One region of the Solibacillus sp. iso_87 genome, then DNA from elsewhere that is predicted to be linked to it. Evidence: a T-box and tRNA genes for the amino acid it is inferred to sense, from the RefSeq annotation. Region 1 holds a T-box; the other regions hold tRNA genes.

Region 1 (10,108 bases):
AGCAATTGATTGAGCAACATGACGGGAAAGTTTATAATTATCCATTAATCGAAACAGTAGAAAAGGTTTCTAAGGAAGATGAATTCTATTTTCGTGAATTACATGCATATCATTGGCTCATTTTTACGAGCCAAAATGCGGTGAAAAGCTTTATCGATAAATGTATACGGCATGAACAGACGATTCCGGCCACAATGAAAATTGCGGCTGTCGGTGAAAAGACAGCTGCTTTATTGCAGGAGCACGGCTATGAAATTCATTTTATGCCAACTGTCTACAGTGCTGATGTATTTGTGAAAGAATTTACGATGGAGCCAGGTGAACGTGCATTATTTGTACGCGGAACGATGGCGAAAAAGACGATTCATGAAGGTACTGGAGCGGATGAATGGACCGTTTATGAAACACGTCCGTGCAGGAAATATTTTTCGCAGTTAACACAGTGCCTGCTGACAGAAAAACATCCGATTGTAATATTCGCCAGTCCTTCTGCGGTAGATATTTATGCTGAGCATATTGTGCCGCATGTAGATTGGCAAAATGTGAAATTTGCATCGATTGGTCATGTAACAACCGCAGCCCTTGAAAAATACGGGGTTCAGCCTATGGTGCAACCGAAAATCTATACGATGCATGCTGTAATTGAACAGCTCATCCTGGAGGAACAGACAAAATGACAGAACTATATTTCCAACGTCACCGTCGCTTACGTCAAAATGCAGCGATGCGTGCACTCGTAAAAGAAACATACCTACAAAAAGAAGACCTTATTTATCCGTTGTTTATTATTGAAGGCGAAAATATTAAAAACCCTGTAAGTTCGATGCCGGGCGTGTTCCAATTATCTTTAGATAACTTGGCTGCTGAAGTGGATGAAATTGTAGACTTAGGCATTCGTGCGGTATTACTTTTCGGAATTCCTAAAGAAAAGGATGCAGTCGGTACCGGAGCTTTCCATGATCACGGTATCGTACAGGAAGCGACACGTTTAATTAAAGAACGTCATCCAGAGCTTCTAGTCGTAGCAGATACTTGCTTATGTGAATTTACGGACCACGGTCATTGTGGTGTCATTGAAGGCGATCAAGTGTTGAATGATCCATCACTTGATGTGTTGGCGCGTACAGCAATTTCTCAAGCGAAAGCCGGTGCTGATATTATTGCACCATCAAACATGATGGACGGGTTTGTAACGGCGATTCGTGCAGGATTGGATTCAGCAGGCTTCCAACATATTCCGATTATGTCTTATGCGGTGAAATACGCTTCAAGCTATTACGGACCATTCCGTGAAGCTGCAGAAGGAGCACCACAGTTCGGTGACCGCAAAACGTATCAAATGGATCCTTCCAATCGAATGGAAGCGATTCGCGAAGCAACTTCGGACGTTGAAGAAGGTGCAGATTTCCTAATCGTGAAACCGGCATTAGCGTATATGGATATTATCCGTGATGTGAAAAACAGCTTCCCGTTACCTGTTGTGGCGTATAATGTATCAGGCGAATATTCAATGGTAAAAGCAGCTGCACAAAATGGCTGGATCGATGAAAAAGCGGTTGTGCTGGAAACATTATTAGGTATGAAGCGTGCAGGTTCCGATTTAATCATTACTTATCATGCAAAAGACGTCTGTCGTTGGTTGGAGGAAAAATAATATGCGTAGTTATGAAAAGTCAAAAGCAGCATTTACGGAAGCGGTTGATTTAATGCCAGGAGGAGTAAACTCTCCTGTACGTGCATTTAAATCTGTAAACTTGGATCCGATATTTATGGATTCGGGCAAAGGTGCAGTAATTAAAGATATTGATGGCAATGAATATATTGACTATGTTTTATCATGGGGTCCGTTAATTTTAGGACATGCACACCCGGAAGTTGTTTCGGCTATTCAGGATCAGGCAGCTAAAGGCGCATCATTCGGTGCACCTACTGTTTCAGAAAACAAATTGGCGAAGCTTGTAATGGACCGTTTGCCGTCAGTGGAAATGATTCGTTTTGTATCATCAGGCACAGAAGCAACAATGTCTGCACTTCGCTTAGCGCGAGGATTTACTGGACGCGATAAAATTTTAAAATTTGAAGGTTCATATCACGGTCATGGGGATTCACTGCTGATTAAAGCAGGTTCGGGTGTAGCGACACTTGGTTTACCTGACTCACCGGGTGTTCCGGCTGATATTGCCAAAAATACATTAACGGTTGCTTATAATGATCTGGAATCAGCAAAATTAGTATTCGAAAAATTCGGCGCTGATTTAGCTGCAGTTATTTTAGAACCGGTTGCCGGCAATATGGGTGTTGTGCCGCCACAGCCAGGTTTCCTTGAAGGGCTGCGTAAACTGACAGAAGAGAATGGAACGGTTTTAATTTTCGATGAAGTTATGACAGGCTTCCGTGTAGACTATGGCTGTGCCCAGGAATATTACGGAATTAAACCTGATCTTACTTGTTTAGGTAAGGTAATCGGCGGAGGTTTACCGGTTGGTGCATTTGGCGGAAAGCGCGAAATTATGGAGAAAATCGCTCCGGCAGGTCCGATTTACCAAGCAGGTACATTATCAGGTAATCCGCTTGCAATGACAGCAGGCTATGAAACACTAAGCCGCCTGAACAAAGACTCATATGAGTACTTCCGCAAACTAGGAGATCAGTTGGAAGAAGGTTTCCGTGCGGCAGCGACGAAATACAATATTCCACATACAGTGAATCGTGCAGGGTCGATGATCGGTTTCTTCTTTACAAACGAAGATGTAATCGATTTTGAATCTGCGAAAAGTTCGGATTTAGAGTTATTTGCAGAATACTTCAAGCTAATGGCCGAAGAAGGAATTTTCCTGCCACCATCACAATTTGAAGGACTATTTATTTCAACGGCGCATACAGAGGAACATATCGCTAAAACAGTTCAGGCATTCCATAATGTCTTTGAAAAATTAGCGAGACAATCTCATAAATAAATCATAAATTCCCTTTCTATGCATAATGTAAGCGTAGGGAGGGGATTTTTTATGCAACAGTGGGAAATGAAAGAGACATTTACATTTCCAAAGCAATTAGGAAATGTTCAAGAGAATTCTAAAATAGTAGTAGAACCGAAATGGCATGAAGAGATTAGCGAAGATTCCGTCGTAGTAAGAGGAATTTATGTAGTAAAAGGAAATATTCAATTTGATCATGTAGCACGCGAGGATGAAATTGAGGAAGGTATCTATATCGAGCATATGGATATTGAAAAAGATCATGGTTATTTCGAATACGCCCTGCCTTTTTCAGTAGATTTTCCGAACGATGACATTGAAGCTGTTTCACTTCGCATAAATGATATTAAAGTGGAGCCGAATAATGGCTATTGCTCATGTAGTTGGGCAGTCCATTGTGATGTGGAAAAGAAAGTACAAGCAATTGCTGAAGTAGAGGAGCCGGCACCAGTTGAAGAAATCGTTGTTGAACAACCTGTAGAAGAAGTACAACCCCGACTTCAAGCGGAAAAAGAGGTAGAATCAACGCAGATGGCCCAAACCGTTCCCCATGAGCTTGATTTCCTGGAACAGTTGGCAGATGCATATAGTCGCGTGCAAATACAATTGAAAAAATAAATAAATGTTCCGTAAGAATTGAAGCTTACGGAACATTTTTTTGTTGTGAATTTTAAATGAAATCTGTGAGCAATAAGTAAGTAAATAAAATTAGAATGGCCAGCAATAATATATCACCCGTTGTCGGAAGAAAGACCGTTCGAATCGCCTGAAAAATCGTAATCGGCAAAATACAATGGCGCATAAAGAAACGGAATTTTCGCAGCCATGGAGGCAATAAATAAGGATTGTAGTTTTTTCGCAATGTCCAGACTCCTTTTGCATAGTATATGTGAAGAGCGCAAATAACGTGTTAAAGTATATTCCTCATTCGTGCTTGATATTTCATTAAAAACAGCTTAAAATAAAGTGCAACTATATAATTGAAGCGAAGAATAGGAAGAGTACGTATGAGATCGATGGCAAGAGAGGAAACGGTAGCTGAAAAGTTTCTCCATCAACCATGCAGAAGGTAGCCTAGGAGCTGACTTAGTGAACTGATAGTAGCTAGGGTCCGGTTAAACACCGTTATCGAATGAAGTGCCGATTGGGCATTGCAAAGCTGCATATTGACTGCTTGCGCTTTTCTTTCACTAAAGAAAGCATATGTCAGATAAGGAATGCGAATGCTTGACTAAACCCGATCGGAAATAAAGGTGGTACCGCGAATTAACTCCCTCGTCCTTTTTTAAGACGAAGGGAGTTTTTTATGTCTAATAATAAGGTGACAAAGGAGAAATTCATCATGACGGAAATTACAATGCCAACAAAATATGATCCGCAGCAAACTGAAGCCGGCCGCTATGAATGGTGGTTAAAAGGCAAATTTTTCGAAGCAGATCCAACAAGCGATAAGGAACCATACTCTATCGTTATCCCACCGCCAAACGTAACAGGTAAGCTGCACCTCGGCCACGCTTGGGATACAACATTGCAAGACATTTTAATTCGTATGAAGCGCATGCAAGGATATGATGCACTATGGTTGCCAGGTATGGACCATGCGGGTATTGCGACACAGGCGAAAGTTGAAGAGAAATTGCGCGGTGAAGGTATTTCCCGCTACGACCTTGGCCGTGAAAAGTTCCTTGAAAAAACATGGGAATGGAAAGAAGAATATGCTTCTCACATCCGTGCACAATGGTCGAAATTAGGTTTAGGCTTAGACTATTCTAAAGAGCGTTTTACACTTGATGAAGGTTTATCGGATGCTGTAAAAGAAGTATTCGTTAAACTATACGAAAAAGGCTATATTTACCGTGGTGAGCGTATTATTAACTGGGACCCAGCTGCTAAAACTGCACTGTCAGACATCGAAGTAATCCACAAAGAAGTAGAAGGCGCATTCTACCATATGGAGTACCCGCTTGCTGATGGTTCAGGTAAATTACGTGTTGCCACAACTCGCCCAGAGACAATGTTAGGTGACTCTGGTGTAGCTGTACACCCGGAAGACGAGCGCTATGCACACTTAGTAGGGAAAACAGTTATTTTACCTATCGTAGGTCGTGAAATTCCAATCGTTGCAGATGACTATGTAGATATGGAATTCGGTACAGGTGTTGTAAAAATGACACCAGCACATGACCCGAACGACTTTGAAGTAGGGAACCGTCATAACCTAGAACGCATTTTAGTTATGAACGAAGATGGTACAATGAATGACTTAGCGGGTATTTATGCAGGTATGGATCGTTTCGAATGCCGTAAGCAAATCGTTGCAGATTTACAAGAAGCGGGTGTATTAATCGAAATCGAACCACATGTCCACCAAGTTGGTCACTCAGAGCGTACGAATGCTGTTGTAGAACCATATCTTTCTAAGCAGTGGTTCGTAAAAATGGCTCCACTTGCTGAAGAAGCATTAAAAATGCAGGTTGAAGAAAACGAAAAAGTAAACTTCGTACCAAATCGTTTTGAAAACACGTATAACCGCTGGATGGAAAATATTCATGACTGGTGTATTTCTCGTCAATTATGGTGGGGACATCAAATTCCAGCATGGTACAACAAAGAAACAGGCGAGCTTTATGTAGGAAAAGAAGCACCTGAAGATGCTGAGAATTGGACACAGGACGAAGATGTTCTTGATACATGGTTCTCATCTGCGTTATGGCCGTTTTCTACAATGGATTGGCCAAATGAAGAATCTGAAATGTTCAAGCGCTACTACCCGACAAATACTTTAGTAACGGGCTATGACATCATCTTCTTCTGGGTAAGCCGTATGATTTTCCAAGGGAAAGAATTCACAGGCGAGCGTCCATTTAAAGACGTTTTAATCCATGGTTTAGTTCGTGATGCTGAAGGCCGCAAAATGTCTAAATCACTTGGTAACGGGGTTGACCCGATGGATGTAATCGACCAATACGGTGCGGATTCGTTGCGTTACTTCCTTGCAACAGGTTCATCTCCAGGTCAGGATTTACGTTACTCTACAGAAAAAGTAGAATCTACATGGAACTTCGTAAATAAAATCTGGAATGCTTCTCGTTTTGCATTGATGAACATGGAAGGCCTAACATATGAGCAAATTGATTTAACAGGTAACCTTTCAACAGCGGATAAATGGATTCTATCACGCTTGAATGAAACGATTGACCGTGTTACAACATTATCTGATAAATACGAGTTCGGTGAAGTAGGCCGTGAACTTTACAACTTTATTTGGGATGACTTCTGTTCATGGTATATCGAAATGGCGAAATTGCCATTATACGGTGAAGACGAAGCAGCTAAATTAACGACTCGTTCAGTACTTGCTCACGTTTTAGACAACACGATGCGTTTACTGCACCCATTCATGCCTTTCGTAACAGAAGAAATTTGGCAGCACTTGCCGCATGAAGGGGATTCAATTACAGTTGCTGCATGGCCGACTGTAAATCCGGCATTCAACTTCACTGCAGAAGCAGGCGATATGCAGCTGTTGATGGATATTATCCGTGCTGTACGTAATATTCGTGCAGAAGTGAATACACCAATGAGCAAAAAAGTACCGATGACGATTTCAGCAAAAGATCAACAAACATCGGCAGTGCTTGAAGTGAACAAAGGCTATATTGAAAAATTCTGTAACCCGGATGGCTTAACAATCGGAGCGAATCTTGAAGCACCAGCACAGGCGATGTCAGCAGTTGTTTCAGGAGCAGAGATCTTCATGCCACTTGCAGGCTTAATCAATATTGAAGAAGAAATAGCACGTCTTGAAAAAGAGCTCGACAAATGGGCGAAAGAAGTAAAATTAGTTTCCGGAAAGCTATCGAATGAACGATTCGTTTCAAAAGCACCGGAAGCATTAGTAGCAACAGAGCGCGAAAAACTTGCGGACTATGAAGCAAAATACGCAACAGTTGAAAAACGCATTGCAGAACTGAAAAATATGTAATGCCAAAGAGAGGTACCGTATAACGGTGCCTCTTTCTTTTAATTCAGCTATAATAAAACATATTACATATTAGCCGTATTGGAGAGAGAACATAATGTTTCAAACGATGGAGCAATGCACAGATTTTATTTTTAAATTAAAAGCAAGCCAATATAAAGGTGAACCATTACAGTCAGCAAAGATCATCCTGGATGCGCTTGGCAACCCGGAACAAAAAACAAAATTCATCCATTTTGCCGGTTCCAATGGAAAAGGTTCAACATTAAATGCGGCACGTGAGATTTTTATCGAGCACGGCTTAACGGTCGGCGCTTTCATATCTCCGCATCTTGAGCGTGCAAATGAACGGGTGACAATCAATAAACAACAAATTTCCGAAGAGGACTTTTTACGTATTGCAAATGAAATTGCGGAAGTTATTGAAAATAAATTGGGCGGGAAATTCCCAAGCTTTTTTGAGTTCATGACATTGCTTGCCCTAAAATACTTCTCGGAGCAGTCATTGGATATCGCATTGCTTGAAACCGGTATTGGAGGGCGTTTGGACTCGACAAACGTTGTGACGCCTGAAGTATGTATCATTACAACAATTTCGCTTGAGCATACAGATATGCTCGGTGAGACATATGCCGAAATAGCCGCAGAAAAAGCAGGAATTATTAAGCAAGGTAAGCCGGTCGTTGTAGGAGTAAAAAATGAGGAAGCCCTCGCGGTAATTCAGCAAACGGCAGCACAGCTACATGCTCCGATTTTTACGTTGGGCGAACACTTTTATGTGGAGAATCAAAAAGGTGCTTATTTTGACTACCGAGGGAGTATCATCATCGACAAAATTGAACTTGCTATGGCAGGGGAACATCAAATGGCCAACGCCGCGCTTGCCATTACTGCAGCACATTTATATCTTGAATCCTTTAGTGCGCAAAAAGTAAAATTGGCCTTACAGCATGCGAAGTGGGAAGGGCGTTTTGAAAAAGTGCGCCATAATATTATTTTGGACGGTGCCCATAATTCGGAAGGGACGACTGCCCTCATTCATACATTAAAGGAAACTGCACCACAGCAAAAAGTGAAGTTTGTGTATGCTGCATTGCAGGATAAGGACCATGGTGTAAGTATAAAATTAATGGATGATGTCGCATCTGAAATGCACTTCACACAAATTGATTTGCCGCGCGCGGCGACAGCGAAACAATTATATGAGCAAAGCACACATACAAAAAAGTTTATGCATTCGAACTGGCAGGAGCTAATTGAAAAAGAAATGAATCAATTGGCTGAAGATGAGCTGCTCGTTATTACCGGCTCTTTATATTTTATTGCTGAAGTGCGCAGTTTGTTTGCAGAAAGAGGGTGGATTGCATGATTCCATTACTGGAGGTATACAAAGAGCGTTGGCAAGTGGAAAGTGAACGAGCGATCAAGCCGGGTTTGGACGCAATTGAATCCGCACTTCGTCTGCTTGGGCAGCCTGAAAAACAGCTGAATGTAGTCCATTTAGCTGGAACAAACGGAAAAGGCTCAACATTGGCATTTATTGAAGGAATGGCACGTGAATACGGGTTATCAGTCGGGAAGTTTATGTCACCTTGTATTGTAGATGTTCATGATCAAATACAAATTGATGGCCGATCAATCACTAATGAGCAGATGGACCGGATGTTTCAGCAGTTGGCGAAAGCAGGACTTAGCGGGAAACTGACGGACTTTGAACTATTGACGACGGTGGCGCTTTTATTTTTTGCCGAGCAAAAACCGGACTTAGTGTTAATTGAAGCAGGGATGGGCGGCAGAGAAGACAGTACAAATGTAGTGACACCGATCGTCTCGGTTGTGCCGAGTATCGCTTTGGAACATACGAATTTTTTAGGCAATACATTAACAAGTATCGCATATCATAAAGCCGGCATATTGAAAGAAAACCGTCCGGCGGTAATTGGGGAAATGACAGAAGAGGTTACCGAAGTTTTCGAAAAGGAAGCCGTTCAGAAAAATGTGCCATTATTCAAGTATGGCACCGACTTTTTCGTTTCAAAAAATGAAGGAACCGAAGCGTATGAGTATCCATTACTGCAACTCAAAATTTCAGATTTAAAGCGTCAGCTACCAGGAAAACATCAAGGGCATAATATGGCATTGGCCATTACTGCACTTCTGGAAGTTTTAAAGTATTTCGAATTGCCGCTAGATGTACAAAAGATCCGCACAGGTGTGAATAATGCAATACTTGCCGGGCGCTTTGAACAAATCCGGCCGAATCTTTATTTTGACGGAGCACATAATCCTGCAAGTATTCAGTCATTGGTTGATACGGTAAAAGAACACTTTCCTAACAAACAAATAGAATTTGTCATCGGTTTACTGGCGGACAAGGATGTCAAAACAATTTTGCGGTTATTGGAAGAAGTCGGTGATGCTTTTTATTTCGCCAATATTCATAATGAGCGGGCAATGCAGGCAATGACTCTTTATGAACTTAGTCAGGCGAAGGAAAAACAAATAATAGAAGATGTAAACGAATTTTTACAGCGCCCGGTAATAGGTGGGACAGTTCGAATTGTTACCGGTTCACTCTATTTACTGAGTGAAATTCGACGAAATATGCACTGATGCCGACCAGGCCACAAATCCGGGATAAAGCGCGCATAGTGCGGTTTGAGGCAATTTGAAAAGTATGAATTGCCAAAATAGAAAAGCGGGCTGCAAATAAAGAAGAATAATAGCGAAAACTTTTTAGGGGGAGGCGACAGCAGTCTCCTCTTTTTTTATCGCTATTTTGCTATTGTTGTATGAAAAAGAGATGGAGCTGTGGCAACGATGAAAGCTTTAAGGAATAATGCCATTTTTCAAGCAATGTTCATAGGAAGTATTACAGGGCTTGCTGGCGTCATACTATTTGTTTTTATTCTGCAACTACCTACGACAACCGAAGAAGCTGCAGAAACAATCCCGACTGTTCAAACACCTGAGGAGGAGCAAGTACAACAACAGTATTTTGCATTGCAGCATGGTGTTTTTTCAAATTTTGATAGTGCAGCACAATTTTTGGGGACTTACCCTACGTTAAATAAAGCAGCCGTTGTTAAAGTGGACGATCAGTATTTTGTCTGGTCACGACTGGATACAGAAAAAGTGGAAACCGCAT
Region 2 (10,108 bases), 770 kb from region 1:
ACGGCTTCATTGTTGAAAACTTTGCAGAAGCACCAGCACACGGTGGCACTCAGTTATTCTCTACTGTTGATCCAAACGGTTTACGCATCGTATTTACATTAGACGGTGAATAATTACCGGTAACCTAAAGCAAGAGCCCGAAAAATTTTTCGCGCTCTTTTTGAAACTTTCTTTTCTGTCCTACGTATACATAACTAATTACAAATAACGGAGGAATTCATTTGTCACTATTTAATAAAGTTTTAGCAAGTGTTGGTATAGGAGCTGCAAAAGTTGATACAAAATTGCACAAATCAACTTACACATTAAATGAAAATATTTCAGGTGTTGTAGAAATCATCGGGGGTAGCACGGAACAGCAAATTGATGCAATCTATCTAACACTTCATACAAACTTTATCCGCGAAATTGATGATAAAAAGATTAAAGATGAAGCGGTTTTGCACAAATACAAATTAAATGAGCCATTCACAATTCAGGCAGACGAAAAACGTCAAATCCCATTTTCGTTCGCCCTGCCCCCTGTTGTTCCGGTAACAACGGGCAACTCGCGTGTATGGATTCAAACGGGCTTAGACATTAAAAATGCTGTAGATCCTACAGATAAGGACTTTATCGAGATTCAGCCAACTCGTCTTGCGAATGGTGTGTTAACAGCTATTCAAAATATGGGCTTCCGGTTACGTAAAGTAGATAACGAACAAGCCCCTTCTTATTTGCGTCGTCAAACACCGATTGTACAGGAATTTGAGTTTACACCGACAAACAGCACGTATCGCCGGTATCTAGACGAACTTGAAGTTGTCTTTTTACATCAATCATCAAACTCAGTCGAAATTTTATTGCAGGTAGACCGACGTGCCCGCGGACTTGGAGGATTTTTATCCGAAGCATTCGAAATGGATGAAAGCTTCATCCGCCTTACATTATCCGAACACGACAATATCCAGGCAAAGCTTGAGCAAGTGATTAAAACGAAGATGAAATAATAACAAGGCAAGAAGCTTCAGTGCTTCTTGCCTTATTTTATTTTAACCCTGGATAGTTTTGTTGTCTTAGTACTTCGTAAATAACGATTGCCGCAGTGTTTGATAAATTCAGTGAGCGGATATGGTCACTTTGCGGGATGCGCAGACACATATCGGCACGCTCTTTTGCAAATTCCTTTGGCAAGCCTGTCGTTTCTCTTCCGAACATAAAGTATAGGTCACGTTCTGAATTGCTGAAATCATGTGTCGTAAATGGCTCATCACTATATGTCTCAATTAAATACACATCGCCATCTTTACTGTACTCGATAAAATCTTCTAAAGAATCATGGTAAACGACATTCACATGTTCCCAATAATCCAATCCAGCACGCTTCAGCATTTTGTCATCAGTTGAAAAGCCCAATGGACGGATTAAATGTAATGATGTATTTGTTCCAGCACAAGTGCGGGCAATGTTCCCTGTATTTGCTGGGATTTCTGGTTGATATAATACGATATGGTTTGGCACTTCTGATCCTTCTCTCTTAATGATTTAACATTGCCAGCCCTTTTTCAATCTCGGCCAGCACTTCATCATCCTGCTCTGTTTTTCGGGCAGCCAATAAAATTTCTTCTGCCCCATCTGTTCCGATTTTTCCGATTGCCCATGCTGCTGTTCCTCTTAATACAGGGCGTTCATCTTTTTGCAATACTTGAACTAAGTCAGGCATTGCCGCTTCTTCTTTAAAGTGGGCAAGCGCTAAAATGGCATTGCGCTGAATCGGCTTTTTACCGCGCCATGAGCCGGATACATGTCCAAACTTTGCTTTAAATTCCTTATTGGAAATTGATAAAAGCGGCTGAAGTAGCGGTTTTGCGATTTCAGGATCCGGCGTGAATTCATCATGAATCCAGTTTAGCTTTCCCTTATTCTTCGGGCACACTGTCTGGCATGTATCACAGCCGTACAAACGGTTTCCGATTTTGGCACGAAACTCATCCGGCAAAAAACCTTTCGTCTGAGTTAAAAAGGCAATGCAACGCTGTGAATTCAGCTGCCCTGGTGCGACGATCGCTCCTGTTGGACATACATCGATACATAATGTACAGTCACCGCATTCGTCTTCCATCGGTGTATCTGGAGCAAATGGGATATTCGTGATGATTTCACCTAAATAGACGTACGAACCAAATTCAGGTGTAATAATAGAGCAATTTTTGGCGCTCCAGCCGATACCTGCTCGTTCTGCAACCGCACGATCTACCAGTTCCCCGGTATCGACCATCGATTTCACCTTTACATTCGGCACACGCTCCTGCAGCCAGGCTTCAATGAGCTGCAAACGATCTCGAACTGCTGTATGATAATCAATCCCCCATGAAGCACGGCAAAAAATGCCGCGACGCTCCCCTTTCTTTCCTTGCGGGGCATCTTGCATGCGTGAAGGATACGCAATGGCAATCGCAATAATGCTTTCTGCTTCATTTAATAATTTTAAAGGCTCTGTACGCAGCTCTATATTTGCTTCTTCAAAGCCTGATTGGTATGCTAATTGTTGCTGACGACGGAGACGATTCTTCAATTCATGAAACGGAGCAGCGGTTGTAAATCCGATTTTATCAACACCAATGGATGCTGCATATTTCACTAAATCTTCTTGAAGTTGATGTACTTTCATTTCACATGCTCCTTTCAAATGATACAATAGATATAAATTTATTTCGCATTACATATTTTAGTATTTCTCCCATTAAAAACTATGTAAGAAGGTGTTCTACATGAATATTTCAATAAATGAAGCTCTTTTTTCTGTAAATGAACAATTAAAAATTGGCCTTATCCATTATAGCAAAATTATCGTTGAAGAATCTCCTCAAATGATTAAAGGACGTATACAACTTTATCAGGAAAATCTATATTTGGAATTACAGGAAACACCTGTGACAGAACGACCTGGCATTAAAGAGTGGCGACAGCTTTGGAAGGCTTTCGGCGGTGATCCGAACCGGTACCGTCACTCTGCGGAAAGTTTAATGCGACGTATCGCTAAACAGCAATATTTAGCACCGTTCCATTCGGCAGTTGATTTAAACAACTTCTTTTCACTGCAATACGAGATTCCTGTTGGCATATATGATTTAGATGTTATTGAAGGGGACGTGAAAATCGAAGTAGGCAATGCGGCGACAGGCTATGAAGGGATCAACGGACGCTTTAATTCATTGGAGAATATCATTCATTCAAAAGATGCGCTCGGCCCATTCGGCAGTCCCTTTGTTGATTCAAAAAGAACGGCAGTAACAGAAGCTACGACAAATGCTCTGCAAATCTTTTATTTACGCCCTTCTCTAAGTGAAGAGGAAGCAACTGAACTATTGAGCAGTGCAGGAAACATGTTTACGCAAATTAGCGGTGGCGAATATGAAGTACATATTCTATCAAAGGAAAATTCAAAAGTTCATTTTTAAGGAGTGGAATCATTTGAGTATTAACTTAGCTGAGGCAGTAAAACTGAAAAGTATCATTACGAAGAGAATCCAGGAAAGAACAATGCAAGTGCATTCATTAACACATGTCATTATCGAGAAAGGCGAACAGCCAAAAGCACCTGACTATACTCTTGATATGCTTGAAGCAGAGCTAAAAGAGCTTCGTTATGATTCACGTAAGCTTGATGCCCTAATCTACCGTGCTAACATCGACAATACTGTTGTATTTAAAGACGAGGAAATGCCTATTGTCGAAGCGATTGAACTGGCGAGCCAATTACGTGCAGAAGCACAATTTTGTAAAAACCTTGGTTCTGAAGAGAAAGAAGCTTTCTACCATAACTCCGGTGATGCAATGCTATACCGCGTAGCATTGTATGATCCAATGACATATCGAAACCGTGCAAACGAGCTTGAAAAAGAAGCACATCGCCTTTCCAACTTTATTAATGCCAAAAACTATCAAGTTGAAATCGAATTTGATGACAGCAATTATTTCTAAACCTAGGGCGGTGAGACTCCAAACTAGGTAATAACGAGCGATTATGCTTCGGCATTCCCAACAACTGGTTAAACCAATAACTCTTTACCGTTTACAATGTTACCTTTCACTCATAACCAACCATAGTAAAAGCTAACACAAACTTATAGAGTATTTTTGCTCGCTCGTTATTAAAAGACACCAGCTCACCTAAACGTGAAAAGGTGTCTTTGCTTATAATTACATATATTTACTACTCTACACCCGGTAAAATTCTTAAAAGCTTTTCATCTGCATCCAATATTACGTCCACACCTAATGGAATCGCAATATTAGGTTCACAGTGGCCAATTTTAAACCCAGCTAACACAGGTTTGTTAAACGGCTTCAAATACCCTTCTATTACCTTCAATACATCTTCATAGCTGTATGTATCATCCGGCATATTAAAATCTGCTATAACAAAGCCTGCTGCAAGCTCCAGCTTTCTTGAAAGACGCAACTGGTTCAGCATTAAATCAATTTGCTCAATTGTTTCCCCTATGTCTTCCAGAAGTAAAATTTTATTGCGTACATCAATTTCAAATTTCGTACCAAGCGTACTGACAATTCGGTTTAAATTTCCGCCTGTTAACTCGCCGCGTACAACTCCCGGTACAACTGTCGTAAGAGGTGTAATACTTTCCGTATACTGAATTTCAATCGGTTGGAACAGCTGTTGGAACATCTTTTTAGAAAGAGTATCCAGCTCCCCTTTCGGACTGGACATCATCGGTCCATGGAATGTCACTAAATTTGCAAACTCGTTTACTTGTGTATGTAAAGTCGTCACATCGGAAAAGCCCCAAATAATTTTCGGATTGTCCTCGATTAATGGGTAACTTATTTTATCGATTATTCTTGAGATTCCATAGCCGCCCGTCAATAAAAAGACTGCCTTCACTTCCGGATCGACAATCATCTGGTGGAAGTCTTTAATCCGCTCCTGATCGGAACCTGCCAAATAGCCTTCATAAGCCTGTACCGTATTTCCAAGCTTATATTTTAAACCTAGCTCTTCTAAAAACGCTAATTTATCACCTAATGATTCAATTTTAAGCGGACTGCTTAAATTAACTAATCCTACAGTATCGCCATGCTGTAATCTTGTTGGTCTAATTTTCATGTTCATGACCTCCTTTTACCTCTGTCGCTATTGTATCATAGCGTTTTATGTAAAGCGCATTGCAAATTTCATGAGGTTGTCCCTATAATAGATAAAATCATTTTTCCAATATAAGGAGATGTACAATAATGAAATTTCCACCACAGCTACTGCTCATTTTAGCTACTTTATTATGGGGCGGTAACTTTGTAATTGGACGAGCCGTTTCTGGGGATATTCCTCCGATTACACTTGCTTTTTTACGATGGACTGTCGCCTTTCTCGTATTTTTCCCTATCGCATTCCAACGTACGAAAAAAGAATGGCCTGCGCTGAGACAACATTGGGGTGCCGTCATTATTTTAGCACTTACAGGAGTGGCTGCATTCAATACGCTCGTTTATATCGGTTTGCATTATACAACATCTATCAATGCATCATTAATGAATTCATCAACACCGATTATTATATACATACTGAGCTTCATCTTTTTAAAAGAACGTTTAACAAAATTCCAGATGATCGGCACGCTGCTCTCTTTAGCCGGAGTGCTCTTTATTATATCCGGGGGTTCATTACAAAGCCTGCTTTCATTTTCATTCAACAAAGGGGACTTAATCGTATTAATTGCGGTAGTGTGCTGGAGTATTTATTCATTACTCATTAAAAAGTATGCTGGTAAACTGCCAGGGTACTCTACATTTTTAGTGACGATCGCAATCGGTGCCATTATGTTACTACCTTTTGCAGTATATGAACAACTTTCAACTTCACAAGCAATCGTATGGAACGCTTCGACAATTGGGGCGATTGTTTATGTAGGGATCATTGCTTCAATTGTTGCCTTTTTAAGCTGGAACACTGGCGTTGTTTCATTAGGTGCAAACAAAGCAGGAATCTACCTGAACTTCATTCCACTATTCGCTACAATCTTTGCCGTGCTGTTTTTAAATGAGCAACTCCTGCTTGATCAAGTAATCGGTGGGATCGCTGTTATTGCAGGGGTATTTATTTCAACGATGAAATAATATAAAAAGGAGTGCACATTGTATGCACTCCTTTATTTTATTTTACATCTGTATAAATAACGGTCACATTCGGATGGTTGTGCAGAGCGCTTGCAGGGAAGTCTTCTGTTACTATACCGCTGCGCAAACGATCAAAGGCCTCTTGTTTTGATGCACCCGAAATTAATAATACAATCTTTTTAGAACTCAAAATTGTCTTGATACCCATTGTAATGGCATGTGTCGGCACATCATCAATTGAATCAAAATAAACTTGGTTCACTTCACGTGTAGACTGTGCAAGCTCTACAATATTTGTACCTAATTCGAAGGGAGTTCCCGGTTCATTAAAACCGATATGTCCATTTACACCAATTCCTAAAAGTTGGATATCAATATTTCCTGCTGCCTTAATCAATGCATCATATTCAGCTGCGGCCTTTTCTAAATTCGATTTATTGCCTGCTGGTAAATTAATATTTTCCTGTTTTATATCGATATGATTAAACAGATGATGATCCATATAATAATGGTAGCTCGATTCATTTGCTGGGTTAATGCCGATATACTCATCCAGATTAAAAGATTTGGCCTGTGCAAAAGAGACTTCGCCAGCCTTGTATGCTGCTACCAGCTCTTTATAAAAGCCTTCCGGAGTACCTCCAGTAGCCATTCCAAATACCGTTTCACTATTCTTTTTTAATTGATCTATAAAAATTGAAGCGGCAATTTTACTCATCTCATCATAGTTCGCCGCTTCAATCCATTTAAAATTTGTTGCTACATTCATTTGTTTAATTCCCTACTTCCTCGCTATAATACATAATTTATATCACCTAAATAAGATACGTTTTTTAAAATTCATTTCTAACATAACCATGTTAATTTTATAGTAAATAATTTTAATACGCCAGAAAAAACGTGCAGGATTTCTGGAAAATATACTAATTTTCTTTGTATATAATATGATATTCTCCACCACTAATTTCCCAATATTCCGTAAGCAGACTTTATTTGGTTTATTATCATATAAAAGAATCGATAAATCTATTCTTTCCTAATTTCAATTATAAATAACACAGTTGGAGTCGGATTCTATAATCTATTCTATGTTCTTTAAAAAGATTAGGGGACTTTATATTTCAATTATATAAACAAAAAAAGACTTCACAGTATGAACTGTGAAGTCTTTTTCAGATACCGAGTGTGGGACTTGAACCCACACGCCTCGCGGCAACGGATTTTGAGTCCGTCGTGTCTGCCATTCCACCAACTCGGCAAAATAAGGTAAAAAAAAATCGGGTTTTCCGATTTAATAAAATATGGAGGCGGCAACCGGATTTGAACCGGTGATAAAGGTGTTGCAGACCTGTGCCTTACCACTTGGCTATGCCGCCATATTGGAGCGGAAGACGAGGTTCGAACTCGCGACCCCCACCTTGGCAAGGTGGTGTTCTACCACTGAACTACTTCCGCAAATTAAAAAATGGCTGGGGTACCTGGATTCGAACCAGGGCATGACGGAATCAAAATCCGTTGCCTTACCGCTTGGCTATACCCCAAAAATTTTAATTTTATATATAATGGGGCGACTGATGGGAATCGAACCCACGAATGCCTGAACCACAATCAGGTGCGTTAACCACTTCGCCACAACCGCCACTATATTATAATTTTAATACTTAAACCTAAATAAAAATGGGGCGACTGATGGGAATCGAACCCACGAATGCCTGAACCACAATCAGGTGCGTTAACCACTTCGCCACAACCGCCACTATATTATTTTAAGTACTTTTAAGTTATTTGGCAGGGGCAGTAGGAATCGAACCCACACTGACGGTTTTGGAGACCGTAGTTCTACCTTTAAACTATGCCCCTATCCAAAGGATGGTGGAGGGGGACGGATTCGAACCGCCGAACCCTAAGGAGCGGATTTACAGTCCGCCGCGTTTAGCCACTTCGCTACCCCTCCAGGTAATGGTGCCGGCGAAAGGAGTCGAACCCTCGACCTACTGATTACAAGTCAGTTGCTCTACCAACTGAGCTACACCGGCAAAAATATGGTGGGTTTGGACGGAATCGAACCGCCGACACTTAGAGCTTCAATCTAATGCTCTACCAACTGAGCTACAAACCCACAATTTAATGTTTTAAAAAATGGCGGTCCCGACCGGGATCGAACCGGCGATCTCCTGCGTGACAGGCAGGCATGTTAACCGCTACACCACGGGACCATTTGGTTGCGGGGGCAGGACTTGAACCTGCGACCTTCGGGTTATGAGCCCGACGAGCTACCACTGCTCCACCCCGCGATAATATTATTTGTTTAATGGTGGAGGATGACGGGCTCGAACCGCCGACCCCCTGCTTGTAAGGCAGGTGCTCTCCCAGCTGAGCTAATCCTCCAACGCTGGATACTACTTATGTATCTTTTTGGTGACCCGTACGGGATTCGAACCCGTGTTACCGCCGTGAAAGGGCGGTGTCTTAACCACTTGACCAACGGGCCTCTAAATTAGCCTGGCGGAGAGTAAGGGATTTGAACCCTTGATGCAGGGTTACCCGCATACACGATTTCCAATCGTGCTCCTTCGGCCACTCGGACAACTCTCCAAGATTTAATGGCTCCGAAGGCAGGACTCGAACCTGCGACCTGCCGGTTAACAGCCGGATGCTCTACCAACTGAGCTACTTCGGAATAATTCTGTAACAGCCTAGCGACGTCCTACTCTCACAGGGGGAAGCCCCCAACTACCATCGGCGCTAAAGAGCTTAACTTCCGTGTTCGGTATGGGAACGGGTGTGACCTCTTTGCCATCATCACTAGACTATTTATTCGAAAGACACTATTTATTATACCATACTTTTCTTATTTGTCAAGTATTTTTGTAATAAATTTTCATTCTTTCAAAACTGGATAAACGTTTCATTGAATTGGTGCAATAAAATGTGGTTAAGTCCTCGACCGATTAGTATTCGTCAGCTGCATGCGTCACCGCACTTCCACCTCGAACCTATCTACCTGATCGTCTTTCAGGGGTCTTACTTACTTGCGTAATGGGAAATCTCATCTTGAGGGGGGCTTCATGCTTAGATGCTTTCAGCACTTATCCCGTCCATACATAGCTACCCAGCGATGCCTTTGGCAAGACAACTGGTACACCAGCGGTATGTCCATCCCGGTCCTCTCGTACTAAGGACAGCTCCTCTCAAATTTCCTACGCCCACGACGGATAGGGACCGAACTGTCTCACGACGTTCTGAACCCAGCTCGCGTACCGCTTTAATGGGCGAACAGCCCAACCCTTGGGACCGACTACAGCCCCAGGATGCGATGAGCCGACATCGAGGTGCCAAACCTCCCCGTCGATGTGGACTCTTGGGGGAGATAAGCCTGTTATCCCCGGGGTAGCTTTTATCCGTTGAGCGATGGCCCTTCCATGCGGAACCACCGGATCACTAAGCCCGTCTTTCGACCCTGCTCGACTTGTAGGTCTCGCAGTCAAGCTCCCTTATGCCTTTACACTCTACGAATGATTTCCAACCATTCTGAGGGAACCTTTGGGCGCCTCCGTTACCTTTTAGGAGGCGACCGCCCCAGTCAAACTGTCCGCCTGACACTGTCTCCTACCCCGCTAAGGGGCATGGGTTAGAAGTTCAATACAACCAGGGTAGTATCCCACCGACGCCTCCTTCGAAGCTGGCGCTCCGAGATCTCTGGCTCCTACCTATCCTGTACAAGTTGTACCAAAATTCAATATCAGGCTACAGTAAAGCTCCACGGGGTCTTTCCGTCCTGTCGCGGGTAACCTGCATCTTCACAGGTACTATAATTTCACCGAGTCTCTCGTTGAGACAGTGCCCAGATCGTTACGCCTTTCGTGCGGGTCGGAACTTACCCGACAAGGAATTTCGCTACCTTAGGACCGTTATAGTTACGGCCGCCGTTTACTGGGGCTTCAATTCACAGCTTCGCTTGCGCTAACCGCTCCTCTTAACCTTCCAGCACCGG
Region 3 (10,108 bases), 350 kb from region 1:
TGCTTCTCAGCTGTAAATAAATACGCCATTCAGAATCTGTTTTTTCAATAATCCAGCAATGAAACACTTCATGCCAATAACCTTTTGCATGGACGAGATCACGATGTTCAATGCCCGTTTCCTTATAATATTGATCAAATACTTTTAAACGTTCATTCACAAAATCCGCTCCTTTTATACAAAAAAACGCTAAGTACATGTTAACAGTACTTAGCGTTTTCCGTTTTTCTATGTATGACCCGTACGGGATTCGAACCCGTGTTACCGCCGTGAAAGGGCGGTGTCTTAACCACTTGACCAACGGGCCGATGGCGGAGACAGAGGGATTTGAACCCTCGCGCCGCTTACGCGACCTACACCCTTAGCAGGGGCGCCTCTTCAGCCTCTTGAGTATGTCCCCAAAAATAGAAAAATGGCTCCGAAGGCAGGACTCGAACCTGCGACCTGCCGGTTAACAGCCGGATGCTCTACCAACTGAGCTACTTCGGAATAGTTGTATATGGTGGGCCTAAATGGACTCGAACCATCGACCTCACGCTTATCAGGCGTGCGCTCTAACCAGCTGAGCTATAGGCCCTATTTAAAAACTGGAGCGGGTGATCGGAATCGAACCGACAACATCAGCTTGGAAGGCTGAGGTTTTACCACTAAACTACACCCGCATATGGTGGGTTTGGACGGAATCGAACCGCCGACACTTAGAGCTTCAATCTAATGCTCTACCAACTGAGCTACAAACCCACAAATGGCGGTCCCGACCGGGATCGAACCGGCGATCTCCTGCGTGACAGGCAGGCATGTTAACCGCTACACCACGGGACCATTTGGTTGCGGGGGCAGGACTTGAACCTGCGACCTTCGGGTTATGAGCCCGACGAGCTACCACTGCTCCACCCCGCGATAATATGATGTTTGAACCTGTTTTAAGTACACAGTTTGTAAAAATGGAGGAGGTAGAGGGATTCGAACCCCCGCGCGGTGTTACCCGCCTGTCGGTTTTCAAGACCGATCCCTTCAGCCAGACTTGGGTATACCTCCGTTATGATTAGTACGTTAACTGGTGGACCTTACAGGACTCGAACCTGTGACCGGACGGTTATGAGCCGTCTGCTCTAACCAACTGAGCTAAAGGTCCTTTAAGATGGCGGCAGAGGGAGTCGAACCCACGACCTTTCGGGTATGAACCGAGTGCTCTAGCCAACTGAGCTACACCGCCAGGATCTTTATTTTGGTTACAAAAATTATGGTGGAGCCTAGCGGGATCGAACCGCTGACCTCCTGCGTGCAAGGCAGGCGCTCTCCCAGCTGAGCTAAGGCCCCATAAATGATGGTCGGAATGACAGGATTCGAACCTACGACCCCTTGGTCCCAAACCAAGTGCTCTACCAAGCTGAGCTACATTCCGAAATAATATGGCGCGCCCGGCAGGAGTCGAACCCACAACCTTCTGATCCGTAGTCAGACGCTCTATCCAATTGAGCTACGGGCGCATATTGTTTATTTAAAAGATGGTGCCGAGGGCCGGAATCGAACCGGCACGGTGATCACTCACCGCAGGATTTTAAGTCCTGTGCGTCTGCCAGTTCCGCCACCCCGGCATTTTGGAGCGGAAGACGAGGTTCGAACTCGCGACCCCCACCTTGGCAAGGTGGTGTTCTACCACTGAACTACTTCCGCAAAATGCTTAAGATATTTTTTACTCTGACAGTAATATGAAAATTAAAATGGTGCGGGTGAAGGGAGTCGAACCCCCACGCCTTGCGGCGCTAGATCCTAAGTCTAGTGCGTCTGCCAATTCCGCCACACCCGCTAAGCAGTATATAAACTGGTGAGCCATGAAGGACTCGAACCTTCGACCCTCTGATTAAAAGTCAGATGCTCTACCAACTGAGCTAATGGCTCTCTAAATGGTGCCGGCGAAAGGAGTCGAACCCTCGACCTACTGATTACAAGTCAGTTGCTCTACCAACTGAGCTACACCGGCATTTAAAATGGTGGAGGATGACGGGCTCGAACCGCCGACCCCCTGCTTGTAAGGCAGGTGCTCTCCCAGCTGAGCTAATCCTCCAATGGGTATTTACTGATTACTCTTTCGTAACCGCATGTCCTATCTCTTAAGGACAAGATTTATATTATCATTACTTTTTTTATAATGCAATACCTTTTTTGAAATTATTTTTAAAAAATATATTAATTCCTATTTTTTTCATTTACCAATCGAGGTTATTCATGAAAACGTTTACTTAGTATAACGAAATTCTAATATGTTTGACAGACTTTATCAAGACTTGTTTTTAATATTTATAAATCATTCTGATATAATTATTAATATTACTTCTAAATATCAAGTGTTTTAGAATATACGACTACTTATTTATACATTTTATAGATTAAAGCTGTCAAGAAAATGTTCGTACATTTATCATTATTTTTTAAAGCATTGATAGAATTCACCTTTTTATTATTTCTACCTATTGGTTTCTCATTACACTCTTTATCTTTATATTATTTCCATTATCTTCAATGTATTTTATTATTCTATAATAATAATTCCCATGTTTAAATGCGCTTAGAATTGCGCTATTCCATTCGATGATGTTGTTGCATACCGCAATTTTATTTGGATTACACGATTCGAGCGTTAAATCCTTGTTATTACCTATTAAATTGCTTATTACGAGCTTTTTGGTGAACCGGGGATTTTTATACCCCTATTTAGATTAATGATGGGAAATCGGTATTTAAACAGCCCTCTAATATAGCGTCAACTAAACTTGCCTGTTCACAATCGACCTTGATTAAATAACCGCAAAATTTCTGCTTCTTTTCCGCTCTTTCCTAATATCTTGTTCTTCCTTAATTCATGAAACTTCCAATATAGTGATCGAGGAAGTATGCCTTTCCAGCCAGTAGTAATAAAATAATATGAGTTTAAAATAGATTCCGATTTTGGGTTAATTGAAGCAATTATATTTCAACAAGATTTTTTTATCTTTATTATAAGACAGCATAATATTTTGTAAGAAATTATTCAGCCCATAAATATAGCTGCATTGTTTATTATGTTAAGAGAGCTTTTAACGCAACAAAAAAACGCTAAGTACAGGTAACAGTACTTAGCGTTTTTCGTTTTTCTATGTATGACCCGTACGGGATTCGAACCCGTGTTACCGCCGTGAAAGGGCGGTGTCTTAACCACTTGACCAACGGGCCGATGGCGGAGACAGAGGGATTTGAACCCTCGCGCCGCTTACGCGACCTACACCCTTAGCAGGGGCGCCTCTTCAGCCTCTTGAGTATGTCCCCAAAAATAGAAAAATGGCTCCGAAGGCAGGACTCGAACCTGCGACCTGCCGGTTAACAGCCGGATGCTCTACCAACTGAGCTACTTCGGAATAGTTGTATATGGTGGGCCTAAATGGACTCGAACCATCGACCTCACGCTTATCAGGCGTGCGCTCTAACCAGCTGAGCTATAGGCCCTATTTAAAAACTGGAGCGGGTGATCGGAATCGAACCGACAACATCAGCTTGGAAGGCTGAGGTTTTACCACTAAACTACACCCGCATATGGTGGGTTTGGACGGAATCGAACCGCCGACACTTAGAGCTTCAATCTAATGCTCTACCAACTGAGCTACAAACCCACAAATGGCGGTCCCGACCGGGATCGAACCGGCGATCTCCTGCGTGACAGGCAGGCATGTTAACCGCTACACCACGGGACCATTTGGTTGCGGGGGCAGGACTTGAACCTGCGACCTTCGGGTTATGAGCCCGACGAGCTACCACTGCTCCACCCCGCGATAATATGATGTTTGAACCTGTTTTAAGTACACAGTTTGTAAAAATGGAGGAGGTAGAGGGATTCGAACCCCCGCGCGGTGTTACCCGCCTGTCGGTTTTCAAGACCGATCCCTTCAGCCAGACTTGGGTATACCTCCGTTATGATTAGTACGTTAACTGGTGGACCTTACAGGACTCGAACCTGTGACCGGACGGTTATGAGCCGTCTGCTCTAACCAACTGAGCTAAAGGTCCTTTAAGATGGCGGCAGAGGGAGTCGAACCCACGACCTTTCGGGTATGAACCGAGTGCTCTAGCCAACTGAGCTACACCGCCAGGATCTTTATTTTGGTTACAAAAATTATGGTGGAGCCTAGCGGGATCGAACCGCTGACCTCCTGCGTGCAAGGCAGGCGCTCTCCCAGCTGAGCTAAGGCCCCATAAATGATGGTCGGAATGACAGGATTCGAACCTACGACCCCTTGGTCCCAAACCAAGTGCTCTACCAAGCTGAGCTACATTCCGAAATAATATGGCGCGCCCGGCAGGAGTCGAACCCACAACCTTCTGATCCGTAGTCAGACGCTCTATCCAATTGAGCTACGGGCGCATATTGTTTATTTAAAAGATGGTGCCGAGGGCCGGAATCGAACCGGCACGGTGATCACTCACCGCAGGATTTTAAGTCCTGTGCGTCTGCCAGTTCCGCCACCCCGGCATTTTGGAGCGGAAGACGAGGTTCGAACTCGCGACCCCCACCTTGGCAAGGTGGTGTTCTACCACTGAACTACTTCCGCAAAATGCTTAAGATATTTTTTACTCTGACAGTAATATGAAAATTAAAATGGTGCGGGTGAAGGGAGTCGAACCCCCACGCCTTGCGGCGCTAGATCCTAAGTCTAGTGCGTCTGCCAATTCCGCCACACCCGCTAAGCAGTATATAAACTGGTGAGCCATGAAGGACTCGAACCTTCGACCCTCTGATTAAAAGTCAGATGCTCTACCAACTGAGCTAATGGCTCTACATGGTGCCGGCGAAAGGAGTCGAACCCTCGACCTACTGATTACAAGTCAGTTGCTCTACCAACTGAGCTACACCGGCATTTAAAATGGTGGAGGATGACGGGCTCGAACCGCCGACCCCCTGCTTGTAAGGCAGGTGCTCTCCCAGCTGAGCTAATCCTCCAAATTTTTGCGAAGCGACGTCCTACTCTCACAGGGGGAAGCCCCCAACTACCATCGGCGCTAAAGAGCTTAACTTCCGTGTTCGGTATGGGAACGGGTGTGACCTCTTTGCCATCATCACTTCACTATATTGGGCTTTAAATAAGCCTATGTAAAAGAATTTTCATTCTTTCAAAACTGGATAAACGTTTCATTGAATTGAGCAATAAAATGTGGTTAAGTCCTCGACCGATTAGTATTCGTCAGCTGCATGCGTCACCGCACTTCCACCTCGAACCTATCTACCTGATCGTCTTTCAGGGGTCTTACTTACTTGCGTAATGGGAAATCTCATCTTGAGGGGGGCTTCATGCTTAGATGCTTTCAGCACTTATCCCGTCCATACATAGCTACCCAGCGATGCCTTTGGCAAGACAACTGGTACACCAGCGGTATGTCCATCCCGGTCCTCTCGTACTAAGGACAGCTCCTCTCAAATTTCCTACGCCCACGACGGATAGGGACCGAACTGTCTCACGACGTTCTGAACCCAGCTCGCGTACCGCTTTAATGGGCGAACAGCCCAACCCTTGGGACCGACTACAGCCCCAGGATGCGATGAGCCGACATCGAGGTGCCAAACCTCCCCGTCGATGTGGACTCTTGGGGGAGATAAGCCTGTTATCCCCGGGGTAGCTTTTATCCGTTGAGCGATGGCCCTTCCATGCGGAACCACCGGATCACTAAGCCCGTCTTTCGACCCTGCTCGACTTGTAGGTCTCGCAGTCAAGCTCCCTTATGCCTTTACACTCTACGAATGATTTCCAACCATTCTGAGGGAACCTTTGGGCGCCTCCGTTACCTTTTAGGAGGCGACCGCCCCAGTCAAACTGTCCGCCTGACACTGTCTCCTACCCCGCTAAGGGGCATGGGTTAGAAGTTCAATACAACCAGGGTAGTATCCCACCGACGCCTCCTTCGAAGCTGGCGCTCCGAGATCTCTGGCTCCTACCTATCCTGTACAAGTTGTACCAAAATTCAATATCAGGCTACAGTAAAGCTCCACGGGGTCTTTCCGTCCTGTCGCGGGTAACCTGCATCTTCACAGGTACTATAATTTCACCGAGTCTCTCGTTGAGACAGTGCCCAGATCGTTACGCCTTTCGTGCGGGTCGGAACTTACCCGACAAGGAATTTCGCTACCTTAGGACCGTTATAGTTACGGCCGCCGTTTACTGGGGCTTCAATTCACAGCTTCGCTTGCGCTAACCGCTCCTCTTAACCTTCCAGCACCGGGCAGGCGTCAGCCCCTATACGTCACCTTACGGTTTTGCAGAGACCTGTGTTTTTGCTAAACAGTCGCCTGGGCCTATTCACTGCGGCTTCTCTAGGCTATGCACCCAAAGAAGCACCCCTTCTCCCGAAGTTACGGGGTCATTTTGCCGAGTTCCTTAACGAGAGTTCTCTCGCACACCTTAGGATTCTCTCCTCGACTACCTGTGTCGGTTTGCGGTACGGGCACCTCTCACCTCGATAGAGGCTTTTCTTGGCAGTGTGAAATCAGGAACTTCGCTCATACGAGCTCGTCATCACAGCTCAACGTTATAGTATGCGGATTTGCCTACATACACGCCTTACTGCTTGAACACGCGCAACCAACGGCGTGCTTACCCTATCCTACTGCGTCCCCCCATTTCTCAAACGGTGAGGAGGTGGTACAGGAATATCAACCTGTTGTCCATCGCCTACGCCTATCGGCCTCGGCTTAGGTCCCGACTAACCCTGAGCGGACGAGCCTTCCTCAGGAAACCTTAGTCATACGGTGCATGGGATTCTCACCCATGTTTCGCTACTCATACCGGCATTCTCACTTCTAACCGCTCCACCAGTCCTTCCGGTCTGACTTCAACGCTGTTAGAACGCTCTCCTACCACGCATACTCAAAGTATGCATCCACAGCTTCGGTGAATCGTTTAGCCCCGATACATTTTCGGCGCAGCGTCACTCGACCAGTGAGCTATTACGCACTCTTTAAATGATGGCTGCTTCTAAGCCAACATCCTGGTTGTCTAAGCAACGCCACATCCTTTTCCACTTAACGATTACTTGGGGACCTTAGCTGGTGGTCTGGGCTGTTTCCCTCTTGACTACGGATCTTATCACTCGCAGTCTGACTCCCGTGTATAAATATCCGGCATTCGGAGTTTGTCTGAATTCGGTAAAGCGAGATGCCCCCCTAGTCCAAACAGTGCTCTACCTCCGGTATTCTCAATCACGAGGCTAGCCCTAAAGCTATTTCGGAGAGAACCAGCTATCTCCAGGTTCGATTGGAATTTCTCCGCTACCCACACCTCATCCCCGCACTTTTCAACGTGCGTGGGTTCGGGCCTCCAGTGAGTGTTACCTCACCTTCACCCTGGACATGGGTAGATCACCTGGTTTCGGGTCTACGACCACGTACTAATTCGCCCTATTCAGACTCGCTTTCGCTGCGGCTCCGTCTTCTCAACTTAACCTCGCACGTAATCGTAACTCGCCGGTTCATTCTACAAAAGGCACGCTATCACCCATTAACGGGCTCTAACTACTTGTAGGCACACGGTTTCAGGATCTATTTCACTCCCCTTCCGGGGTGCTTTTCACCTTTCCCTCACGGTACTGGTTCACTATCGGTCACTAGGTAGTATTTAGCCTTGGGAGATGGTCCTCCCGGATTCCGACGGAATTTCACGTGTTCCGCCGTACTCAGGATCCACTCTGGAGGGAATGAACTTTTGACTACAGGGCTTTTACCTCGTTTCGCGGACCTTTCCAAGTCGCTTCGTCTAGTTCATTCTTTTGTAACTCCGTATAGAGTGTCCTACAACCCCAAAGAGCAAGCTCTTTGGTTTGGGCTCTTCCCGTTTCGCTCGCCGCTACTCAGGGAATCGAATTTTCTTTCTGTTCCTGCAGGTACTTAGATGTTTCAGTTCCCTGCGTCTGTCTTCAACACGCTATGAATTCACGTGAAGATACTATCCGATTAAAGATAGTGGGTTCCCCCATTCGGAAATCCCCGGATCAAAGCTTACTTACAGCTCCCCGAGGCATATCGGTGTTAGTGCCGTCCTTCATCGACTCCTAGTGCCAAGGCATCCACCGTGCGCCCTTATTAACTTAACCAAAAGTTAACACTTGGATATAATCCAAGATTTAAGTTTACACGTCAATTGCTTGACTTGTTTAAAAATCTATAAAATAGAAATTTGATTTATTGCTTTCAATGTCGTTTTATCCAGTTTTCAAAGAACAAAGGTTTTGAAGTGTTCCATTCATTTAAGAATGAACCTTCAAAACTGAACAGCAACCGTTAATGTTTCATTCCCCAAGGGAATGATTCCGAAAAATCCTTAGAAAGGAGGTGATCCAGCCGCACCTTCCGATACGGCTACCTTGTTACGACTTCACCCCAATCATCTATCCCACCTTCGGCGGCTGGCTCCAAAAGGTTACCTCACCGACTTCGGGTGTTACAAACTCTCGTGGTGTGACGGGCGGTGTGTACAAGGCCCGGGAACGTATTCACCGCGGCATGCTGATCCGCGATTACTAGCGATTCCGGCTTCATGTAGGCGAGTTGCAGCCTACAATCCGAACTGAGAACGGTTTTATCGGATTAGCTCCCCCTCGCGGGTTGGCAACCGTTTGTACCGTCCATTGTAGCACGTGTGTAGCCCAGGTCATAAGGGGCATGATGATTTGACGTCATCCCCACCTTCCTCCGGTTTATCACCGGCAGTCTCCTTAGAGTGCCCAACTGAATGATGGCAACTAAGAATAAGGGTTGCGCTCGTTGCGGGACTTAACCCAACATCTCACGACACGAGCTGACGACAACCATGCACCACCTGTCACCGTTGCCCCCGAAGGGGAAACTATGTCTCCATAGTGGTCACCGGGATGTCAAGACCTGGTAAGGTTCTTCGCGTTGCTTCGAATTAAACCACATGCTCCACCGCTTGTGCGGGCCCCCGTCAATTCCTTTGAGTTTCAGTCTTGCGACCGTACTCCCCAGGCGGAGTGCTTAATGCGTTAGCTGCAGCACTGAGGGGCGGAACCCCCCCAACACTTAGCACTCATCGTTTACGGCGTGGACTACCAGGGTATCTAATCCTGTTTGCTCCCCACGCTTTCGCGCCTCAGTGTCAGTTACAGACCAGACAGTCGCCTTCGCCACTGGTGTTCCTCCAAATCTCTACGCATTTCACCGCTACACTTGGAATTCCACTATCCTCTTCTGCACTCAAGTTCCCCAGTTTCCAATGACCCTCCCCGGTTGAGCCGGGGGCTTTCACATCAGACTTAAGGAACCACCTGCGCGCGCTTTACGCCCAATAATTCCGGACAACGCTTGCCACCTACGTATTACCGCGGCTGCTGGCACGTAGTTAGCCGTGGCTTTCTAACAAGGTACCGTCAAGGTAGCGCCAGTTACTACGCTACTTGTTCTTCCCTTGCAACAGAGTTTTACGAACCGAAATCCTTCTTCACTCACGCGGCGTTGCTCCATCAGACTTTCGTCCATTGTGGAAGATTCCCTACTGCTGCCTCCCGTAGGAGTCTGGGCCGTGTCTCAGTCCCAGTGTGGCCGATCACCCTCTCAGGTCGGCTACGCATCGTTGCCTTGGTGAGCCGTTACCTCACCAACTAGCTAATGCGCCGCGGGTCCATCTTATAGTGACAGCGAGATGCCGTCTTTCAACTTCAAAACATGTGTTAAAAAGTGTTATTCGGTATTAGCCCCGGTTTCCCGGAGTTATCCCAATCTATAAGGTAGGTTACCCACGTGTTACTCACCCGTCCGCCGCTAAAATTTTAAAGGTGCAAGCACCAATAAAATTCCCGCTCGACTTGCATGTATTAGGCACGCCGCCAGCGTTCGTCCTGAGCCAGGATCAAACTCTCCATAAAAGTAGTTTGAAAGCTCATTTGCTTTGCTAGCGATCCAACTTCGTTAGAAGTTGGAATCTATTGTTTGCTTCATTTAAGAAGCTTGTTTCATTAACGTTGCTTGTTCAGTTTTCAAGGTTCATTGTGCTCCGAAAAGGAACTTCTCAATGTTATCATTTCATATCTATTATGTCAATAACATTTTTCGATATTTTTTCGCTTCGGTAGC

Evidence for each region. A T-box is a leader RNA that pairs with one kind of tRNA and senses whether it is charged. The one in region 1 lies ahead of AC0VXV_RS13130 (valine--tRNA ligase), so its partner is inferred to be a tRNA-Val.
Region 2: it encodes a tRNA-Val, which carries the amino acid that the T-box ahead of AC0VXV_RS13130 (valine--tRNA ligase) is inferred to sense. The anticodon was not compared.
Region 3: it encodes a tRNA-Val, which carries the amino acid that the T-box ahead of AC0VXV_RS13130 (valine--tRNA ligase) is inferred to sense. The anticodon was not compared.

The regions. Positions count from the first base shown of each region.
Region 1 is NZ_CM149656.1:2,573,708-2,583,815, reverse strand. It holds gene AC0VXV_RS13155 (uroporphyrinogen-III synthase) at 1-677, shown strand, start outside; gene hemB (porphobilinogen synthase) at 674-1,654, shown strand; gene hemL (glutamate-1-semialdehyde 2,1-aminomutase) at 1,656-2,957, shown strand; gene AC0VXV_RS13140 (alanine racemase) at 3,009-3,596, shown strand; gene AC0VXV_RS13135 (hypothetical protein) at 3,649-3,840, opposite strand; T-box leader at 3,958-4,264, shown strand; gene AC0VXV_RS13130 (valine--tRNA ligase) at 4,321-6,963, shown strand; gene AC0VXV_RS13125 (bifunctional folylpolyglutamate synthase/dihydrofolate synthase) at 7,058-8,329, shown strand; gene AC0VXV_RS13120 (bifunctional folylpolyglutamate synthase/dihydrofolate synthase) at 8,326-9,573, shown strand; gene AC0VXV_RS13115 (translation initiation factor 2) at 9,781-10,108, shown strand, end outside.
Region 2 is NZ_CM149656.1:3,344,835-3,354,942, forward strand. It holds gene AC0VXV_RS17085 (VOC family protein) at 1-113, shown strand, start outside; gene AC0VXV_RS17090 (sporulation protein) at 222-989, shown strand; gene trmL (tRNA (uridine(34)/cytosine(34)/5-carboxymethylaminomethyluridine(34)-2'-O)-methyltransferase TrmL) at 1,027-1,500, opposite strand; gene queG (tRNA epoxyqueuosine(34) reductase QueG) at 1,517-2,650, opposite strand; gene AC0VXV_RS17105 (B3/B4 domain-containing protein) at 2,751-3,440, shown strand; gene AC0VXV_RS17110 (DIP1984 family protein) at 3,454-3,963, shown strand; gene AC0VXV_RS17115 (S66 peptidase family protein) at 4,196-5,107, opposite strand; gene AC0VXV_RS17120 (DMT family transporter) at 5,236-6,114, shown strand; gene nagB (glucosamine-6-phosphate deaminase) at 6,152-6,883, opposite strand; tRNA gene AC0VXV_RS17130 (tRNA-Leu) at 7,292-7,372, opposite strand; tRNA gene AC0VXV_RS17135 (tRNA-Cys) at 7,417-7,490, opposite strand; tRNA gene AC0VXV_RS17140 (tRNA-Gly) at 7,495-7,569, opposite strand; tRNA gene AC0VXV_RS17145 (tRNA-Gln) at 7,581-7,655, opposite strand; tRNA gene AC0VXV_RS17150 (tRNA-His) at 7,678-7,753, opposite strand; tRNA gene AC0VXV_RS17155 (tRNA-His) at 7,793-7,868, opposite strand; tRNA gene AC0VXV_RS17160 (tRNA-Trp) at 7,901-7,974, opposite strand; tRNA gene AC0VXV_RS17165 (tRNA-Tyr) at 7,985-8,068, opposite strand; tRNA gene AC0VXV_RS17170 (tRNA-Thr) at 8,075-8,150, opposite strand; tRNA gene AC0VXV_RS17175 (tRNA-Phe) at 8,158-8,233, opposite strand; tRNA gene AC0VXV_RS17180 (tRNA-Asp) at 8,255-8,330, opposite strand; tRNA gene AC0VXV_RS17185 (tRNA-Met) at 8,334-8,408, opposite strand; tRNA gene AC0VXV_RS17190 (tRNA-Val) at 8,427-8,502, opposite strand; tRNA gene AC0VXV_RS17195 (tRNA-Glu) at 8,531-8,605, opposite strand; tRNA gene AC0VXV_RS17200 (tRNA-Ser) at 8,618-8,709, opposite strand; tRNA gene AC0VXV_RS17205 (tRNA-Asn) at 8,719-8,794, opposite strand; rRNA gene rrf (5S ribosomal RNA) at 8,809-8,924, opposite strand; rRNA gene AC0VXV_RS17215 (23S ribosomal RNA) at 9,046-10,108, opposite strand, start outside.
Region 3 is NZ_CM149656.1:2,925,507-2,935,614, forward strand. It holds gene AC0VXV_RS14860 (NUDIX hydrolase) at 1-160, opposite strand, end outside; tRNA gene AC0VXV_RS14865 (tRNA-Glu) at 236-307, opposite strand; tRNA gene AC0VXV_RS14870 (tRNA-Ser) at 310-400, opposite strand; tRNA gene AC0VXV_RS14875 (tRNA-Asn) at 414-489, opposite strand; tRNA gene AC0VXV_RS14880 (tRNA-Ile) at 501-577, opposite strand; tRNA gene AC0VXV_RS14885 (tRNA-Gly) at 589-662, opposite strand; tRNA gene AC0VXV_RS14890 (tRNA-Phe) at 666-741, opposite strand; tRNA gene AC0VXV_RS14895 (tRNA-Asp) at 747-822, opposite strand; tRNA gene AC0VXV_RS14900 (tRNA-Met) at 826-900, opposite strand; tRNA gene AC0VXV_RS14905 (tRNA-Ser) at 946-1,038, opposite strand; tRNA gene AC0VXV_RS14910 (tRNA-Ile) at 1,059-1,135, opposite strand; tRNA gene AC0VXV_RS14915 (tRNA-Met) at 1,143-1,216, opposite strand; tRNA gene AC0VXV_RS14920 (tRNA-Ala) at 1,245-1,320, opposite strand; tRNA gene AC0VXV_RS14925 (tRNA-Pro) at 1,329-1,405, opposite strand; tRNA gene AC0VXV_RS14930 (tRNA-Arg) at 1,414-1,490, opposite strand; tRNA gene AC0VXV_RS14935 (tRNA-Leu) at 1,510-1,598, opposite strand; tRNA gene AC0VXV_RS14940 (tRNA-Gly) at 1,603-1,677, opposite strand; tRNA gene AC0VXV_RS14945 (tRNA-Leu) at 1,726-1,810, opposite strand; tRNA gene AC0VXV_RS14950 (tRNA-Lys) at 1,827-1,902, opposite strand; tRNA gene AC0VXV_RS14955 (tRNA-Thr) at 1,909-1,984, opposite strand; tRNA gene AC0VXV_RS14960 (tRNA-Val) at 1,993-2,068, opposite strand; tRNA gene AC0VXV_RS14965 (tRNA-Glu) at 3,142-3,213, opposite strand; tRNA gene AC0VXV_RS14970 (tRNA-Ser) at 3,216-3,306, opposite strand; tRNA gene AC0VXV_RS14975 (tRNA-Asn) at 3,320-3,395, opposite strand; tRNA gene AC0VXV_RS14980 (tRNA-Ile) at 3,407-3,483, opposite strand; tRNA gene AC0VXV_RS14985 (tRNA-Gly) at 3,495-3,568, opposite strand; tRNA gene AC0VXV_RS14990 (tRNA-Phe) at 3,572-3,647, opposite strand; tRNA gene AC0VXV_RS14995 (tRNA-Asp) at 3,653-3,728, opposite strand; tRNA gene AC0VXV_RS15000 (tRNA-Met) at 3,732-3,806, opposite strand; tRNA gene AC0VXV_RS15005 (tRNA-Ser) at 3,852-3,944, opposite strand; tRNA gene AC0VXV_RS15010 (tRNA-Ile) at 3,965-4,041, opposite strand; tRNA gene AC0VXV_RS15015 (tRNA-Met) at 4,049-4,122, opposite strand; tRNA gene AC0VXV_RS15020 (tRNA-Ala) at 4,151-4,226, opposite strand; tRNA gene AC0VXV_RS15025 (tRNA-Pro) at 4,235-4,311, opposite strand; tRNA gene AC0VXV_RS15030 (tRNA-Arg) at 4,320-4,396, opposite strand; tRNA gene AC0VXV_RS15035 (tRNA-Leu) at 4,416-4,504, opposite strand; tRNA gene AC0VXV_RS15040 (tRNA-Gly) at 4,509-4,583, opposite strand; tRNA gene AC0VXV_RS15045 (tRNA-Leu) at 4,632-4,716, opposite strand; tRNA gene AC0VXV_RS15050 (tRNA-Lys) at 4,733-4,808, opposite strand; tRNA gene AC0VXV_RS15055 (tRNA-Thr) at 4,813-4,888, opposite strand; tRNA gene AC0VXV_RS15060 (tRNA-Val) at 4,897-4,972, opposite strand; rRNA gene rrf (5S ribosomal RNA) at 4,981-5,096, opposite strand; rRNA gene AC0VXV_RS15070 (23S ribosomal RNA) at 5,184-8,112, opposite strand; rRNA gene AC0VXV_RS15075 (16S ribosomal RNA) at 8,344-9,900, opposite strand.